Regions from separate parts of the Peribacillus sp. P4_D6 genome, predicted to be linked through region 1. Evidence: riboswitches for the same ligand, from Rfam matches in the RefSeq annotation. Region 1 holds a riboswitch; each other region holds the start of a gene.
What was found. Region 1 has a riboswitch for preQ1 ahead of AC1DVB_RS14600 (QueT transporter family protein). Riboswitches for the same ligand answer to the same signal wherever they lie in the genome.
Positions count from the first base shown of each region.

Region 1 (5,656 bases):
GTAAATCGGTATGACACACGCCACAGGCTTTAATTTTCACTAATATCTCACCATATTCCAATTCCGGAATCGGTACTTCCTTAATCTCAAGTTTTTGGTTAAATTCATTGACGACCGCCGCTTTCATTGTCTTGACCTGTTGTTTTGCATTTACAGTGCTTGCCCCTTGTTTTACATTCATGATTACTATTCCTCCCTTAATCTAGTGAATATTATTTCTTGCTACTGCTTATACAAGATGCAAGTGCCATGCCACTGCAAAATGGCCAAGACGACAGCATTCACAAAAAAAAGTGCCGAAAGATCGGCCCATTTGGACGAATTAACGGCTCAAGTTGGACGAAATCCGGTTTGTATATTGCAGGAAAAATGGTTCACCCTATAAATAGGAGGTGCCTAAACCATGGACAAATTTGAAGAAGCCTATGAGTCATATAAACAGCAGGGAACACCGCAAGCAAACCAAAGTGATTCAGCAGCAGGAAAAGAAGAAATCATCGCCGTAAGGAAAAATGAAGAGGACAATATTATCGCCATCAAGACGAACTCCGGCCGCGAACTCGACTACCCCTCAGCCCTTGCGGAAGCCAAAGCTGGCAACCTGGCCAACGTTGACCTCTTTCATAAATATGGACGTGACATATTACGGAGTGAGCCCGATGGGATAAAAGAAAATAACCTGGATCAACTGCCGGAGTTTTGAATTTTTCGGGGAGACTGCCTGATACGGGCAGTTTTTTTCTATCTGGATGCGCAAAAAAAAGAACCAGCATGGTTAGCCGGATCTTATTTTTCATAAGGATAGGATTCAGAGATTTCGAGCAGTCGGCCGCAGGACTCGACAACCTCGATGATTTCCATCCATGACATGTCCAGACCCAGTTCATTAGCATGGGAAATCTTATCCCGTAATTTTCGGATGGCATTCGCATCCTTCTTCCCTTTACTTTTCGAAGGGATTTGGAAGAAGTGCCTCAATTCTTTATCTTTATGTATAATATCGAATTTATCACTGATTTGCAGGCACTCTATTATATTGATATCCTCATTTTTATCGATTCTCCTTTTATATAATTCGGTTGCCTTTTCTAAACGGTCTTCGCTGATCATTGGATACCAGCTGCCATCGCCGAATCTATCCAGGATGATATCGCTCATCCTCATTTCCAATAAGGTAATATATCCGAATATCAGCATCCTGATCGGAGGCTTTTGGAGGTCGGCATGGGTAATCAACATTTTAATTGAATTATTCTCTAATACGAACACCCTTGTCTTATTCTTAAAAATATGGAGAAGCTGGATCAAAGGGGTTGAATTCGAAACCATTTCCCTTGGTGAGAAGTTTCTCATATATTCAGAAATACTTCCCTCACCTAGTTCTTGCCTTTCGATATATCCGATGATTTCCCCTTGATCTTGGACTGCCAATATATCAAAATTCTTTTTTTTCATTGCTTTCTGGATATCCAGCGCCAGATCGTTTTTATGGCAAAACTCAAGCTCCTGGGCAATGCTCTTAACCGTTATATTTTCTTCATAAAGAGTTTTAAGACTCAGATAGCTGCTATTGCTTTTTCTTTCGCTTCCATTTAACATCTTTCAACCTCCGATCAGGAACACTTTCTGCCCGTTTTCCGCTTTAATAATAGAAATGAATGCGGCCCCAAATAAAGTTCACTTTAGTGGACTCCATCCCATTCATCAAATGCCATCAACTGCATTTCCTGCCGCCGTTTCCACATTCCCCTTTTCTTCCCACCCCTTACAAACATCCACCCAATCCTTGGCACCTGAATATTCAAATAATTCAGCGAGTGTAAGTTCTATTGCAGAGTTTGAACTGCCGCAAGCCGGAAACAATGACTCGAAGCGCTTCATCGATACATCAAGAAAAACAGCTAAATCGTTTGCCAGGCCAAACGGGCAAACGCCTCCGATTGCATGGCCGGTCTGTGCAAGCACTTCATCAGGTGAAAGCATTCGTGCCTTGAAACCGAACGTCTGACGAAATTTCTTATTATCCACTTTCGCGTCCCCTGCGGCAACGACCAAAATCGCGTGTTCACCTTCCCCTTTAAAGGAAAGGGTCTTGGCAATCCGTGCTGGGATAACACCGATGGTTTCCGCTGCCTCAATCACCGTGGCACTAGATGTTTCGAACTCCTTTACGTCACCTTCCCGATTCCATTGTTTAAAATGGCTTTTGACACTTTCGATCGACATATTAATATTCACTCCTTTTTATGTACATATTGAAATAATATCATCCTTCATTGCAATAATTCAAAATCCAATTGTGCTGCTTCATCTGATTGGAAACCTATAAATTAAAACCATTCTTTACAAATTGACGAAACAAGCTTACATGGGCTACTATTAATCATCGGGTAAACGCCTGCACGTGGTTCGTAACCATCCCACGATAAAAAACTAGGGAGAGAGTAAAATGAATGTTCGTACACTCGTGATAAACGGGTTATTGGCTGCCTTGTATGTGGCGGTCTCATTGGTGTTTAAACCAATAGCTTTTGAGATGTTCCAATTCCGTGTACCGGAAATGTTGAATCATCTGATTGTATTCAATAAAAAGTATATCTACGGTATCGTTGGAGGAGTCTTCATATCGAATCTGCTCTTTTCGCCGATGGTGCCATATGATTTGATTTTTGGGGTGGGCCAATCCCTGCTCGCCTTATTGCTTGTCATTTATGTTTCTCGTTTCATAAAAGGCATTAAAGGACGTATGGTCGCTACGATTATCTTTTTCACGTTCACAATGTTTTTAATTGCAATTGAACTGAACCTTGCCTTTGGCTTGCCATTCTGGCTAAGCTGGATGACTACAGCTGTCGGTGAGTTCGTTGTCCTTTTGATTGGAGCGCCAATCATTTATGGAATGAACAAAAGAATTCAGTTTGAAAAGTGGCTTTAAAAGGAATCTTCGCGCCGTTAAGCCACTATAATGGAAAAGAGCTGTCTGCATGATGCGGCAGCTCTTTTTTTTCACCATTGAACTCGAAAATGATAAACTATTAGTAAGAATGGTGGTGGCCCTTTGAAAAAAGTCCTGACCATAATCGGTCTACTTGTAATCGCAATTTTTATATACTCTAATGCAGAACTGTTCACTTTGGTTTGGAAAAGTGATTTGGATTCTGTTATTGGCATATTGAAGGAAAATCTTTTGCTTACATTTATTGTGACATTCGTATTGATGTTTGTACAAAATTCTTTTACAATCATCCCCTTAATTTTGCTCCTGACCATCAATGTCACGATATTCGGATTCATATATGGCTATCTATGGAGTTGGTTTACAAGTGTTGTTGCCTCAGGATTCATTTTTTATGCAGCAAGAAACTGGTTTCAGGAGCTTCTTTTAAAGAAGATTGGTGAAAAGTGGCAAGAATCTGTAGTGGAGCATGGCTTCATGTACGTGTTTACAGGCAGGATTTTCCCGCTTATCCCCACAAGCTTAATTAACTTGGCGGCCGGAGTCAGCACCGTCACTTTCAAAGACTTTTTATTGGCGACGGCACTTGGCAACCTTATATACTTTTTTTTCCTATCACTGATTCCCTATGGACTGCTATCTGTTGAAATGAACCAATATACGCTAGCTGCTCTTGCACTCCTCTTCTTACTATTCTTCATGATCTATAAGCGTGCAAAAAAGAAGAAGAAACTAACCCTCTTCAGCAAAAACAGGTGACCACATTGGCCCCTGTTTTTTTATTTAGAGATTCTGCATATATTTTTTTCCGATAGTTTGTTAAAATGTGTATGTATTTTTACCTTTGAAATGTCTTAAAAACAGGGAGAATCTCCATGTCCAAACGCTCCATCTTAGCAATATATATCCTATCCGGGATTCTTACATTAGTCGTATTCGACTATTTTTTAACTACAAATATCCATAATAAAGAGGTCTTCATTCAACTCCAAAGGGCGGAAGGCATTGTTTTCCTTTTATCAATAGGCTTAATTCTATATCTTTATTTAGCTAAAAAGGAAGAATTCAAACGATTAAAAGAGGCGGAACAACGTCGGCGCACACTCATCAATTCAATGGTGGATTTCGTTAATTTCAAGGATGGGGATGGCCGATGGCTTGAATCCAATACCTTCGGGCTGCAATTATTTCAATTGGAGCATGTAGATTATAAGGGAAAAAGAGACAGTGAGCTCGCAGAATACACCGAATTTTATAAAGAATCGTTGATCTACTGTGAAATTTCCGATGAAGAAACGTGGGTAAAGGGGGAAATTACTAGGTGCGAGGAAATCATCCCTCTTCCCGATGGCAATCACAAGACCTTTGATACGATTAAAGTTCCCCTGTTCAATGAAGATGGTTCACGTAAAGGCTTAGTCGTCATTGGCAGGGATATATCTGAAAGAGTTGTCGCGGAGAATCAATTATTTGATAGCGAACAACGCTATAAATCATTGTTTGAGCACAACCCTTATCCGATGCTGATGCTTGATTTAAATGGAATGATCACGACCGTGAATCCAAGGTTTGAAACGGTAACAGGCTTTCAACAGGAAGAAATACATGGCGCTTCATTCATTAATTTGAATTTTTCAGCAGAAGACGCGGAATTGATCCGTACATCATGCCAATATGTCATGGAAAACCAAAAGGGGATCAAAAAAGGGAAAGATATAGAATTCCTGACGAAGTACGGGAAGTCCATCTTACTTTCTTGTACGTTTGTCCCGATGATGGTTGGCGAGGATTTAGTCGGAATCATTACTTATGCTAAAGAAGTCACTCAAATTCGAGAAACCGAAGCACGCTTAAGAAGAACCGAAAAATTATCGATAGTCGGCGAACTTGCCGCAAGTGTAGCCCACGAGGTACGAAATCCGCTGACTTCTTTAAAAGGTTTCGTCCAACTGCTTAAAAAGAGCGACCATCCCTTTGAACAATACTACACGATCATGTTAAGTGAATTGGACCGGATCAATCTTATTGTAAGCGAGTTACTCGTTCTGGCAAAACCACAGGAACTTCCATTCAGCAAACATCAAATCATCGACCTGATGAACGATGTCAAAACCTTGTTGAAACCAGAGGCGGACTCGTACCCCACCAAAATATCAATATCTGTCAAAAATGAAATACCTCTTCTATTATGTGAGGGAAACCAATTAAAACAAGTTTTCATAAACATGCTCAAGAATTCCATGGAGGCATCCGCCGACCACATTTGGATTGATTTTGAACGAATGAACAATAACCTTTCCATCACCATCAAAGATAACGGTAGCGGAATAGAAAAAAACCGCATAAAACATCTTGGAGAGCCTTTCTATTCTTCAAAAGAAAAAGGAACCGGATTAGGACTGACAGTCAGTTGCCGAATCATTGAGGCGCATCGGGGAAAGGTCCGGTTTAACAGTGAACTGAACCAAGGAACCGAGGTCCAAATCATTTTGCCCATATAAATATGAACTTCGAGGACAAGCCTGAACCTTGTCCTTTTTTTGCAGGATTCAAAACCATCCTATTTTATCAGAGAGGTGAAGAATTCCTTTATATTCCCAAAGAATGAAACCGTCTCAGCAGGTTGTTTCCCATTAGTCTGGCCTCCTGAATCATTGGATGTTTCGCTCTCTGTCATACCAGCTGTACTCGTTTGCGCTA
Region 1 covers NZ_JBFUIQ010000043.1:7,491-13,146, reverse strand. The annotation lists gene adhP (alcohol dehydrogenase AdhP) at 1-127, opposite strand, end outside; gene AC1DVB_RS14615 (DUF3892 domain-containing protein) at 404-703, shown strand; gene AC1DVB_RS14610 (CBS domain-containing protein) at 787-1,599, opposite strand; gene AC1DVB_RS14605 (YbaK/EbsC family protein) at 1,705-2,226, opposite strand; PreQ1 riboswitch class I at 2,399-2,443, shown strand; gene AC1DVB_RS14600 (QueT transporter family protein) at 2,450-2,935, shown strand; gene AC1DVB_RS14595 (TVP38/TMEM64 family protein) at 3,059-3,715, shown strand; gene AC1DVB_RS14590 (PAS domain-containing sensor histidine kinase) at 3,832-5,457, shown strand; gene AC1DVB_RS14585 (cadherin-like beta sandwich domain-containing protein) at 5,517-5,656, opposite strand, start outside.

Region 2 (5,656 bases), on a different contig from region 1:
ATGTTCCGGTTGTTTTACCTACTGTTTTGTATTTTGCTTCCTGGATCACACCTGTAATTAGACGCGTTACAGTCGATTTCCCTCGAATCCCATTCACATTCACACGTACCGGGATGGAGTCGAGACGCTTCTGATGGCGTTTTTGTTCAAAAATGCCATAGCCAAGCAAAAAGATCGCACAAATAAATATTGGTGCCATTTTTTTTTAACCTCTCTTTTTTTCAAATATTTGAATTACTGAATACACACTACATGATTTTAAACTTAATAGGCAAGAGCCAATTATTCTATCGTAATATAGTTATCAACAGATTTTTCAAATATATGTATATTAGTATGTAATAGTATCTAATGGGATGAATTATTTTATGAGTACAAAGATATGGCTGGAAATCGAGGGAATCGAGGTTTCATTTACACTAAATTATGGAAAGTTTAATAAAGCCCCATTTCAGTCAGAATCAACATGGTTTTATGAGCATTTGAACCTAATTCATAATGGCTATATTTGAATAATATTTTTTTAAAAAAGTGAGGTTTATTACAGTTTGTTAATTGTTTATACCCATTGTTTGACATAAACGTTATAATTTTTATGCATTTGTCATTCAATGTGAAATTTTGCATCTAACGACTCAATTAGTTGAACTCTTTTGAATATGGACAAAGATGAGTAAAAGAACACATCTCTTTTTTTTAGTATTTTCCTCGGGAATACCCATGGGTCTATAATTGACCTTTTACCTAAAAAATGAAATGAACTAAAGTTAACCCATTTCTTTTAAAAAATACCTAGTTTCTTCTATAGATATAGTGTTTATATAAGAATGAAAAATAAAAAAAGCCCAGAAGCATATCTGGGCTTTCGGCTTATATATTGTAAATGAATGGAATGGTCACGGATCTCCGTTAATCATGGATAGATTTACCTTTTGTGGGTCTTGAGTTACAGCATGGGTAGCTGATAATGGAAGGAATCCAGGTTAACTTGATTTCTTTCTCTCAGAAATCTCAAGGGTGGAGTCCTTTTTACCGCCATCAATCACATAAAATCTAGGAGCTAATCTCCTTTTTTTACGTTGATTGTCAGGATTCATCTTCATATAATTTTCGTATTCTTTGCGAAAGAATTCTTCGGTTTCCCGTTGCAATGCTTTTCTTTCGTTAAAATCTGCGATGAATTTGAAAAAACGTTTCATATGAATTCCTCCTTATGGGGTTAAAAGGTCTTAGTTTAATAGTAACATATCGTTGGTGAAGTTTAACCTTTTTTTGCAACTTTGGAGTGGAAATTATGTTTTTGTGTGAATAAAGTTGTGAATGGTTTGATTCGAGAAAAAGCATGTAATGGATCCTTGCTGAGTAAGTGACCGTGCATGGTATTGAAAGGGAATGTCGGGATTTGCAGAAAGCGGGTATTGGAAGCAATGATTATTTGAGTTAAAATATTCCTTATATTCATTATACACTAAATATTCTGAAAACAAAGGAAAATATTCACTTCCAGCCGCTTTTGATAGATTTGCTTTTTTATGGTTCATTATTGTGTATAGTTATATATTCCCCGAATTTATGAAAATGAAACTTCCCTTATGTGGGAGGGAAAAAAGCAATTTCCCGCATACGGGCTTTAACGCTTTTCAAATTATTGGACCCCTTATCGATATTTTATTCACTCTTTTTTATCGGATTTTTAATGTGATTTTTAATCGGGTCTAATGTTCACTTTATATAAACATCTTGATTTCTTATCATTTTCAAGTTACTATTGACTTGGAAAAATATAATATTCCGCGTTAAGGCGGAAGAGGTTCTAGCTACCCTCTCAAAAAAACTAAGGAGAAACAGTGCTCTATTCTTAGGGTGCTGTTTTTTTCCGTAAAAAGGAGTTTTATAGAAATGAAGAAGAAAGAAAAGGCAGTGGTTGTGTTTAGCGGAGGACAGGACAGTACGACGTGCTTGTTTTGGGCATTGGAGAGATTTGAGGAAGTGGAAGCGGTGACGTTCGATTATAATCAGCGGCATAGCTTGGAAATCGAATGCGCTCAAAACATTGCCAAGGAATTGGGCGTGAACCATCATATCCTTGACATGTCGCTGCTGAACCAACTGGCACCGAATGCATTGACAAGAAGTGATATCGCAGTGGCGGACGGAGAAGAAGGGGAGCTGCCGTCGACGTTCGTGCCAGGGAGGAATTTGCTGTTCCTTTCGTTTGCCGGAGTGCTGGCGAGTCAGATTGGCGCTAAACATATTGTCACAGGAGTCTGTGAAACGGATTTCAGCGGATATCCTGACTGCCGCGATGTATTCATTAAATCGTTGAATGTGACCTTGAACTTATCGATGGACCAGTCATTCGTGATTGATACGCCGCTAATGTGGCTTAATAAAGAGGAAACATGGGAGCTTGCTGACCAGCTTGGCGCGTTCGACTTTGTCCGCGAAAAGACCCTGACTTGCTATAACGGAATCATCTCCGATGGCTGTGGAGATTGTCCGGCATGCAATCTGCGGAAAAAAGGGCTGGATGACTATGTAAGCAGACGGAAGGTGCTTTCATGATGTACGGTTTTAAGATAGTGGATAAACTCCAAAAAATAGATGAAGATATTCAGCGCAGCCAATTGAAGTATACAAACAAGAGGGTTCTCGTAAGTAAGGAATTCACCTTTGARGCGGCGCACCACCTGCATGACTATGAAGGGAAATGCAAGAACCTTCATGGCCACACGTATAAAGTCATTTTCGGATTGAGCGGGTATACGGATTCACGCGGGTTGATGATAGATTTTGGTGACATCAAGGATATATGGAAAAATGAAATCGAAATCCACCTGGATCATCGTTATTTGAATGAAACCCTGCCGCTCATGAATACAACAGCTGAAAATATGGTTGTCTGGATTTATGAAAAAATGGCCGAAGCCCTTTCATTAAAAGAATATGAGGGTGCAAGAGTCGAATTTGTTCGACTGTACGAAACGCCGACAAGCTATGCCGAAGCCAGACGGGAGTGGATGGAAAGTGAGTAAACTCCCGGTAATGGAAATCTTCGGGCCGACCATCCAAGGAGAGGGAATGGTCATTGGTCAAAAAACCATGTTCGTTCGGACGGCTGGCTGCGATTATTCATGTTCCTGGTGTGATTCCGCTTTTACTTGGGATGGCACAGGGAAGGAAGATACCGTTCAGATGACTGCCGATGAAATATGGGATGAGCTGAAGCGAATTGGGGGTTCCGGTTTTTCCTTCGTGACGATATCTGGGGGGAACCCGGCCCTGCTGAAAAACCTAAACGGCTTGATAGCGATCTTACATGAAAATAAAATGAAAATAGGGGTCGAAACACAAGGGAGCCGATGGCAGGATTGGTTTCTCGATATTGATGAACTGACTATCTCACCTAAGCCGCCGAGCTCTGGAATGGACACGGACTTTACCGTGCTTGACCAAATCATCTCGAATCTTGCCAATCGAAACCCAGAAAACCATGTTTCATTGAAGATCGTCGTCTTTAACGAGGAAGATTATCAATATGCCAAACATGTACATGGGCGTTACCCGGATATTCCCTTTTATCTGCAGGTCGGCAATGACGACAGCAGGACGGCGGATGATCGTCAATTGATCAGCGGCCTATTGAAGAAGTACGAAGAGTTAATTGATAAAGTGATAGCGGATGATGAATTGAATGATGTGAAAGTCCTGCCCCAGCTGCATACCTATATATGGGGTAACAAGCGGGGGGTGTAAAGTAAAGGCAGTGTGATGTTTAATCACACTGCCTTTTAAGCTTATTACAACCTTTGCATGTGTGTAGCTTTGAAGGATGATGTGTATTTAAGGCCATATCCAAATAAGCGATCCATTCCAATATGTGCGGTCCAAATTAAACCAATCATCACCCATGCATCCGACTTTAGGAATATGGCTAACAAAATCATGAGGATGGACACGATATAAGTATGGAATGCGTTATAAACCTTTGCTCCAATCCGGTCATTGATCAGATAGGCCAGCATGGAAACATCAGGGGACAAAATTAACAAAAGGAAAATCCACCAGCTGAATTCATATAACGAATAGATGTAAATCACCGCTAAAAGGACCATAAGTCCTTCAATATGAAGGAATTTCTTCACCATTTCATAACCTCCAAAGTTTAATTGACCATTGGTCAATAATTTCCGAAAAAATTATATGATGTTCTTGGTGATATTTTTTACATGAAAATAGGCTAAACCTTTTACATCTTGATAAGATAGTTCAGAATTAATGTAAAAAGTTATGAATCCGTGAAGAGAAAGAAAAATCGACCAAATGGATGCAGGATTCAGTTTGTTGTCCGTTAGATCCGTCAAGGACTCGATTAGCTTTTCGTATGTTTTATTAGAATCGAATTGGAGTAACTGCTGAATTTCTTTTTCCTTCGATAAAAACATGATGGAATAATGATTCTGTTGGGTTAAACCGAACTCCAAGAAGCACAATAAAATCTTTTCCATTTTTACGGAAGGGTCATTTTCCGACAGGATGATATCATCGATTGAAGAATTTAAAACGGAAAAATCCGTTTTCACCAAACTATAAAATATTTCCGCCTTGTTTTTAAAATGATAATAAATGGCTCCATGGCTGCAATCCAATGATTTAGCCAATTGCCTCATCGAGACATTCGAATACCCTAACGCTGCAAAAAGGTTTCTAGCTTCATTCAACACCATGTCCCTGGATAATTCTTGACCTGCCGATTTCCTTGGCGACATCTTATCACCTCCTTATTAATTGACCACTGGTTAATTAGGATGATAGCTCACGGATTTTTAAATGTCAATTATTAGTTTGAACTATATAGTACTGTTTTTAAGTGGGATTATGCCATTTGTTTCACCAGTGTTGCAAAGGATAAACCCCCAGATTATTGAGGGTTTATGCAATTTATTAAAAAACTAATGATGCTCTCAAAGTAGTGACGCCATTTTCTAAATAACCCTTTAAACAGGTTAATGTATATACCCAACCTTCTTTTTGTCCGATCATTTTGTTTATTATTTCAGGGTCGTCTTCACTCAATCCTGATTCGTTCACTTCAATGATCGTACTCGTTTTATCCAACTCTTTTAGTGTAATGGCAACAATCGTTTCTTGATCATTTCCGCCCCATGCAAACACGATTTTCCTATTTTCCTCTACTTCCAATACATGAATGACCACTTCAGCATCGTATTCGTTGTATCTCAATGTAGGCGTCCGGCCTTTTTCCCATCTTTCCGAACTCGATGAGAACCAGAAATTCCCGATTTTTTCAGGATTCACTATGGCTTCAAACACTTCATTCGTTGGCTTGACGATCTTGAATTTCGTGATGATTTGAGTATCCATAACTAACTCAACTCTCTTTCGATTTGTTTTTATTGTTTTCCATTATCCCAGTCTACTGATATGGGCGGCAGGGTCCGTCCAGTTTCAAGCAAGCTCTTCAGGTTACTTAAAAGGGCTGGCCATCCATTATTCAAGCCTTCAAAGGAATTGTCATCATAGACGAAATCTGTCTCCAATAGCTCCTCATGCCTAAGAGTTAACTTCACAGTCGAATCGTCCATTTTCTGTAATTCAAAAGTGACCCGTGTAGGCTGCTGGCGAGGGGTTTCGT
Region 2 covers NZ_JBFUIQ010000028.1:10,692-16,347, reverse strand. The annotation lists gene pgsB (poly-gamma-glutamate synthase PgsB) at 1-199, opposite strand, end outside; gene AC1DVB_RS11430 (hypothetical protein) at 984-1,199, opposite strand; PreQ1 riboswitch class I at 1,802-1,844, shown strand; gene queC (7-cyano-7-deazaguanine synthase QueC) at 1,900-2,565, shown strand; gene queD (6-carboxytetrahydropterin synthase QueD) at 2,565-3,035, shown strand; gene queE (7-carboxy-7-deazaguanine synthase QueE) at 3,028-3,756, shown strand; gene AC1DVB_RS11410 (DUF4260 domain-containing protein) at 3,801-4,148, opposite strand; gene AC1DVB_RS11405 (TetR/AcrR family transcriptional regulator) at 4,200-4,769, opposite strand; gene AC1DVB_RS11400 (SRPBCC family protein) at 4,945-5,385, opposite strand; gene AC1DVB_RS11395 (SRPBCC family protein) at 5,415-5,656, opposite strand, start outside.
Region 2: it holds a riboswitch for preQ1, as region 1 does, so the genes downstream of both, queC (7-cyano-7-deazaguanine synthase QueC) here and AC1DVB_RS14600 (QueT transporter family protein) in region 1, are expected to answer to the same signal.

Region 3 (5,656 bases), on a different contig from region 1:
TTAACCAGGTGATAAGGATGCTTTTTAAACATGATTCTATTCAGCAAGATCAACTTGAAGTAATTACTTAAATCAATTGGTGCCAGTGAATCATTTAGCTCGTAAACTTGATGTGCCATTGACATCTATTTCATTTATAATTTGGTGTAAGATATGTATGGGGTTGGACGTCCCTTTTTATCCGTTTCTAGAGCGTCAACTCCGTTCTCCTCCAATTGCTTTAGCCACCTGAAAACAGACGCTCTGAACCCTGCAGCGCGTCTGTTAGCTTGGAATGATTATCCCCACGGTCATTGCCACTACCATAAAGAACCAGATGAAAAAAATCCAGCGTATGTATAGTGATTAAAAGATCAATCACAAAAAACCCCCTTCTAAAAGGAGGTCCCTAAACGCTCATACTCAAAAGAACTCGTGATATAATGCCTGAATTGCCGTCTCTTCGTTGTGCCCTTTCACACCGAACATCATGCTTACCTCCGAAGAGCCTTGATTGATCATCTCAATATTCACCTTTGCTTCAGCCAAGGCTTTTGACGCTCTTGCCGTTGTACCGACATTATGGCGCATTCCTTCCCCTACAACCATGATCAAGGCAAGATCATGTTCCACATTCACTTCATCGGCATGAAGCTCTTTCTTGATTCGGGAAATGATTTTCTTTTCGGCATCCCCTTTCATCTGGTCCTGCCTTAGAATAAGCGTCACATCATCGATGCCTGATGGAATATGCTCATATGAAACTCCATAATCCTCGAGGATGTGCAGCAGTTTCCGGCCAAAACCAACTTCCCGGTTCATCAAATATTTGCTAATGTAAATACTGCAAAATCCTTTATCACTTGCAATCCCAATAACAGGCCCGTTCGTATTATCCCGTGTATTCACAATGCGGGTCCCTTGTGCCGCCGGATTGTTCGTATTCTGGATATGGACAGGTATTCCCGCCCGGAATGCAGGAATCAGCGCCTCATCATGAAATACCGAGAAACCTGCATAAGAAAGCTCACGCATCTCACGATAGGTTAGTTCCCGGATTCCCTTCGGATTGGAAACCACATTTGGATTCACCGCATAAACGGCATCCACGTCCGTAAAGTTCTCATACAAATCAGCTTTGACCCCATTAGCAAGAATCGAACCCGTAATATCGGAACCGCTTCTTGAGAAGGTTAACACATCACCATCTAACGTATATCCGAAGAATCCTGGGAATACAACGATTCCCGGCTCATCACGCAGAGCATATAACCTATCATAAGACTCTGGCAGCACCCTGGTAAATCCACCTTCATCCGTTACGATCAAGCCTGCCTTCTTCGGATTGATATACTGTGCCTCCACTCCAAGGCTTTGGAAATAACCTGCGACCAGCTTCGCATTATTATCCTCGCCACCTGCCTTCAAGGCATCCAGATAGCGCTTTGGGTTAGTTTGATCTGCATGCAGCAGCGCCATTAAATTTTCATGAATCCCTGTGATGACACTCTCGGATATATCCAACTCTTCCGCAATGCTCGCATAGCGGGATACAACATCTTCTATCAAATGCTCTCCGTTATCCCCGCGCAGCTGCTGTTCCGCAGCTTCAATCAATAAATCCGTCACCTTTATATCATCGGAATTGCGTTTTCCTGGAGCGGAAACGACCACAATCTTCCTCTCTGGATCAGAAACAACAATTTCGAATACCTTCCTCAACTGATCACCTGACGCAAGTGAACTTCCACCAAACTTTGCAACTTTCATCTCGACATCCCCTATTTTCGTAAATATTCTGTCAAAATTAACTCTCCCTATTATTACGCTTTTTCTCGAAACAATCAAGTGGAAATTCCATTATAGAAGGACATTTGTACTTTTAAAAAGGACAGAATAACAGGACCACTGATCGAAATTAGCTATAAACTAAAAAAAGACAACGGGCATATGCCCATTGTCCCTCCTATTCTTTAGCGATTATCCACGGTTTCCGGGTATAAGTCATGATTCATCAAGCGGTAATTCGCCATTTCCTCATACTTCGTACCTGGTTTCCCGTAATTCGTGTAAGGGTCGATGGAAATTCCGCCCCTAGGTGTAAACTTGCCCCAGACTTCAATATATTTAGGGTCCATCAATTCGATTAAATCATTCATGATGATGTTCATGCAGTCTTCATGGAAATCACCATGATTGCGGAAGCTGAATAAGTAGAGTTTCAAAGACTTACTTTCCACCATTTTCACACTTGGAATATAGCTGATGTAAATGGTAGCAAAGTCCGGCTGGCCCGTGATTGGACATAAACTAGTGAATTCCGGGCAATTGAATTTGACGAAATAGTCCCGGTTCGGATGCTTGTTATCGAATGACTCAAGGATTTCAGGAGCATAGTCGAATGTATATTTTGTTCCTTGATTCCCAAGCAGTGTGATATCTTTTTTTAATTCTTCTTCTTTTCTTCCAGACATGAAAAGTCCTCCTAATCCCACATTTCAGGGAGATTCATAAAATGGGCCTCTATATAACAAAAACCATATCTCCTCAAAGATATGGTTGATTCGCAAAAAATATCAAAGCCATAGTTTTTTTAAGAGGGTGATGCTATGAACCTCTCCCGTTTATCGGGAAATATTTTAAAATTGTCATAGTAAATATAGAAAAAAATATCTAATCTGTCAATCATACATTTTAAATTTGGTTTGATTCCTAAGGGCATTCAGCTTAAAATGTAGAAGAAGTTTATCCTACATGAAGGAAGAGATTAAGTCAATGTGGATTTTTGCAGCACTCATCACGAGTTTATGTTTCGGAATCAATAATAGCATTTTTAAATGGAGCAGCGGAAAAGGGTATTCCAAGATACATATCCAATTTTTCTTTTATTTTTCAGCTTTTATTTTGTCCATTGTTTATGGAGTATCAATGGATGGTTTGCAGCTGAACTGGCTGTCCATCATGCTTGGTGCAGCAATTGGTGTACTGAACGCCAATGGTAACATCCAGATGGCAAGCGCCTTTGAAAAAGGTCCGGCAAGCTTGACATCTCCATTAATCGCAGCGAATGCCATATTCCCCATTCTCTGTGCAGCTTTAATTTTTCACGAACATATTTCTTCCTTGCAGTGGAGTGGAATCGCCTGCATGTTTATCGCTACATTAGTCATCCAATATACACCTAATGCAAAAGGTAATCATCAATATGTCCCATGGATGATGCACACATTACTCTCCATCTTATCTTTTGGTGTGCTCGGCATTCTTATGACGACATCAACTCGTCTTCAATTAAACTCCCTTGATATCCTTGTATCAATGTATGGAGGCGGAATGCTTTATCTTCTTTCGGCTCTAGCCTTTAAAAAAGAAAAAATCAAGCTAAAGGAAGTCAAAATCGGTTCCTTAGTAGGCTTTTTAAGCATGATAGGCTATGGATGTTATTTCTTTGCGTTGAACACTGGCATCGCAAGCATCATTTTCCCTGTCGTCAGCCTGAACTGTTTGGTTGTCGTATTCGCTGGATGTTATATATTCAAGGAAAAACTAAAAAACTATCAAATTGCTGGTGTCCTTGCAGCATTAATCGGTATTATTTTAACTAAAATATGAATATAGTTCGTTTTAAAAAAACAACCTGGCTTTCATGTATACAAGCCAGGTCGTTTTTTAAAAAACCTGAAAATGGGGCATGTCAAAAAAAAGTGTTGACACTTCACTTAAAATATCAGATAATTTTGAATATTAATTCACACGATTTTAGCTTTTGAAATGTTTGATTATCCTTCTGCTCCGGGTATAAAAGAAATAGGTACAACCACCTCATTTAATTCTGAATTAGGAAAGGAAAGATGCATAATGGTAAAAGTTACAGTAACAGTTGATTTCCAAGGAAAATCTTATCAAACTAACGTCCTTGCTAAACCGGGTACTGATCATGAAGTAATTTTACAACAAGCCCTTCATCAAGTTGAAAAACAATGGAAAGCATAAAAAAGCAGGCATCGCAATAGATACCTGCTTTTTTATTCCCTTAAATACTATCCCAAATACTTTTCATATGCACGATTAACGACCCTCTTGCAATCCCCTCCTACTTAATAACACTTTTAATTGTTTTTTTCAAAAGGCACTAAAATCAAGATGCCAGTTTGTGTACCAGAACTTTTATAATGAAAAAATATCCTTGAAATGGAATTATATTAAAAGCCTTATAAAAAAGAAGGTATTTTTAAGGCCCGTCTCAGCTGTAGACAATTTAACCGTTAATTTCCACTCCAGGCACTCGCTTTCCGCGGGCGGTCCGGGAACCTCCCCGGTGCCTTTGCGCCCGCGGTGTCTCCCTTGGACTCGCTTTTCCCGCAGGAGTCTCGCACACCCGCTCCAATCAACTATGTTTTAACCCTTTTGTTTACAAACTCAAAGACGGTCTTTTAAGGACCGTCTTTTTAATGTTCTATTAAACTAAATTTCTTATTAATGGCATGGAACGTTCTTGGAGGCTATCGGAAAATAGACTATAAGAAATGAGCTTCTTCTTGTACCGTTTAACTACATCCACGCGGTCGCTGTAAATATATAGAAATAACCTAACATCCTTTTTGCCTCTTTTAGTATCAATGACCAATGGAGTCCCACTATTATCTGGATGTAAAAACAATTCCTCATTCCCCGGGAATATATGATTTCCCTTCAAAAATCTAGTGCTATTAAAATAATTAATAACTTGAATTTTTTCTTCACCTTCCAAACGTTTTCCGTCAAAGGTTACGATCGCATTCCCGCCACTAATTTCTGAATGTATTTTAAATTTACTGATAATCCAATTAACTGCATCTGTTGGAAGACAGGAAACCAATATTTTTAACAAACTTAAGATGATTGTCACAATCAAAACCGGCAATGTCAATTCATCATCTCCGCTACATTTATTAATTAATTCATATATAACTTATTATATCAAAAGTGGCTGATCGTTTTCTTACTTGATGTGTCCGTTCTATTAACGTTTTACCCCAGTAACACATTGCACTTAAACACACGGGAATGCTTCAAAAGTGAAAATCCCCATTTATAAATATAATGTTGTGAAATGGTTATACTAAACAAATGGATAGCCACATCCTTGTTAACCAAACTTCCATGAATGAAATGGATAGGCCGGTATAAGAATTAACATACAAAAAAAACTGGACGTCATCAAGACGCCCAGCTTTTCCAGAATCGATTATTGGTATCCCCAAATCATTGTTAGCATTGTACCGAAAATTGTAACCAATGCAACGAACAATCCGTAATAAACGTTTGTGTAAATCGATGCTTTATCTTCAGACTCTCCTGCATGCATGAACATAACAAATTGAAGTGCTGCTTGCATGAAAGCTGTAACAAGTAGGATGATCATAGCCATTTTAAGTGAGAGATCAAACATAATAACTGATAATGCGACCAAAGTCAGAACTAGCGAAAAAGCAAATCCCATAACTTGGCCCCGTGGGAATAATTCTTTCATATTACATCATTCCTTTCAGGTAGACGAAACTGAAGATGAAAATCCAGACAACGTCCAAGAAATGCCAGTAAAGTGAAAAGATGAAAGCCTTGTTTGTTGTCTGTGGAGTCATACCGCGTTTTTTAATCTGCATGGTGATGAAGGTTCCCCAGAATAAACCAAGTG
Region 3 covers NZ_JBFUIQ010000013.1:22,294-27,949, forward strand. The annotation lists gene AC1DVB_RS06820 (hypothetical protein) at 221-361, opposite strand; gene AC1DVB_RS06825 (aspartate kinase) at 403-1,749, opposite strand; gene queF (preQ(1) synthase) at 1,953-2,453, opposite strand; PreQ1 riboswitch class I at 2,558-2,603, opposite strand; gene AC1DVB_RS06835 (EamA family transporter) at 2,734-3,591, shown strand; gene AC1DVB_RS06840 (BA3454 family stress response protein) at 3,838-3,972, shown strand; gene AC1DVB_RS06845 (YfmQ family protein) at 4,439-4,888, opposite strand; gene qoxD (cytochrome aa3 quinol oxidase subunit IV) at 5,207-5,491, opposite strand; gene qoxC (cytochrome aa3 quinol oxidase subunit III) at 5,493-5,656, opposite strand, start outside.
Region 3: it holds a riboswitch for preQ1, as region 1 does, so the genes downstream of both, queF (preQ(1) synthase) here and AC1DVB_RS14600 (QueT transporter family protein) in region 1, are expected to answer to the same signal.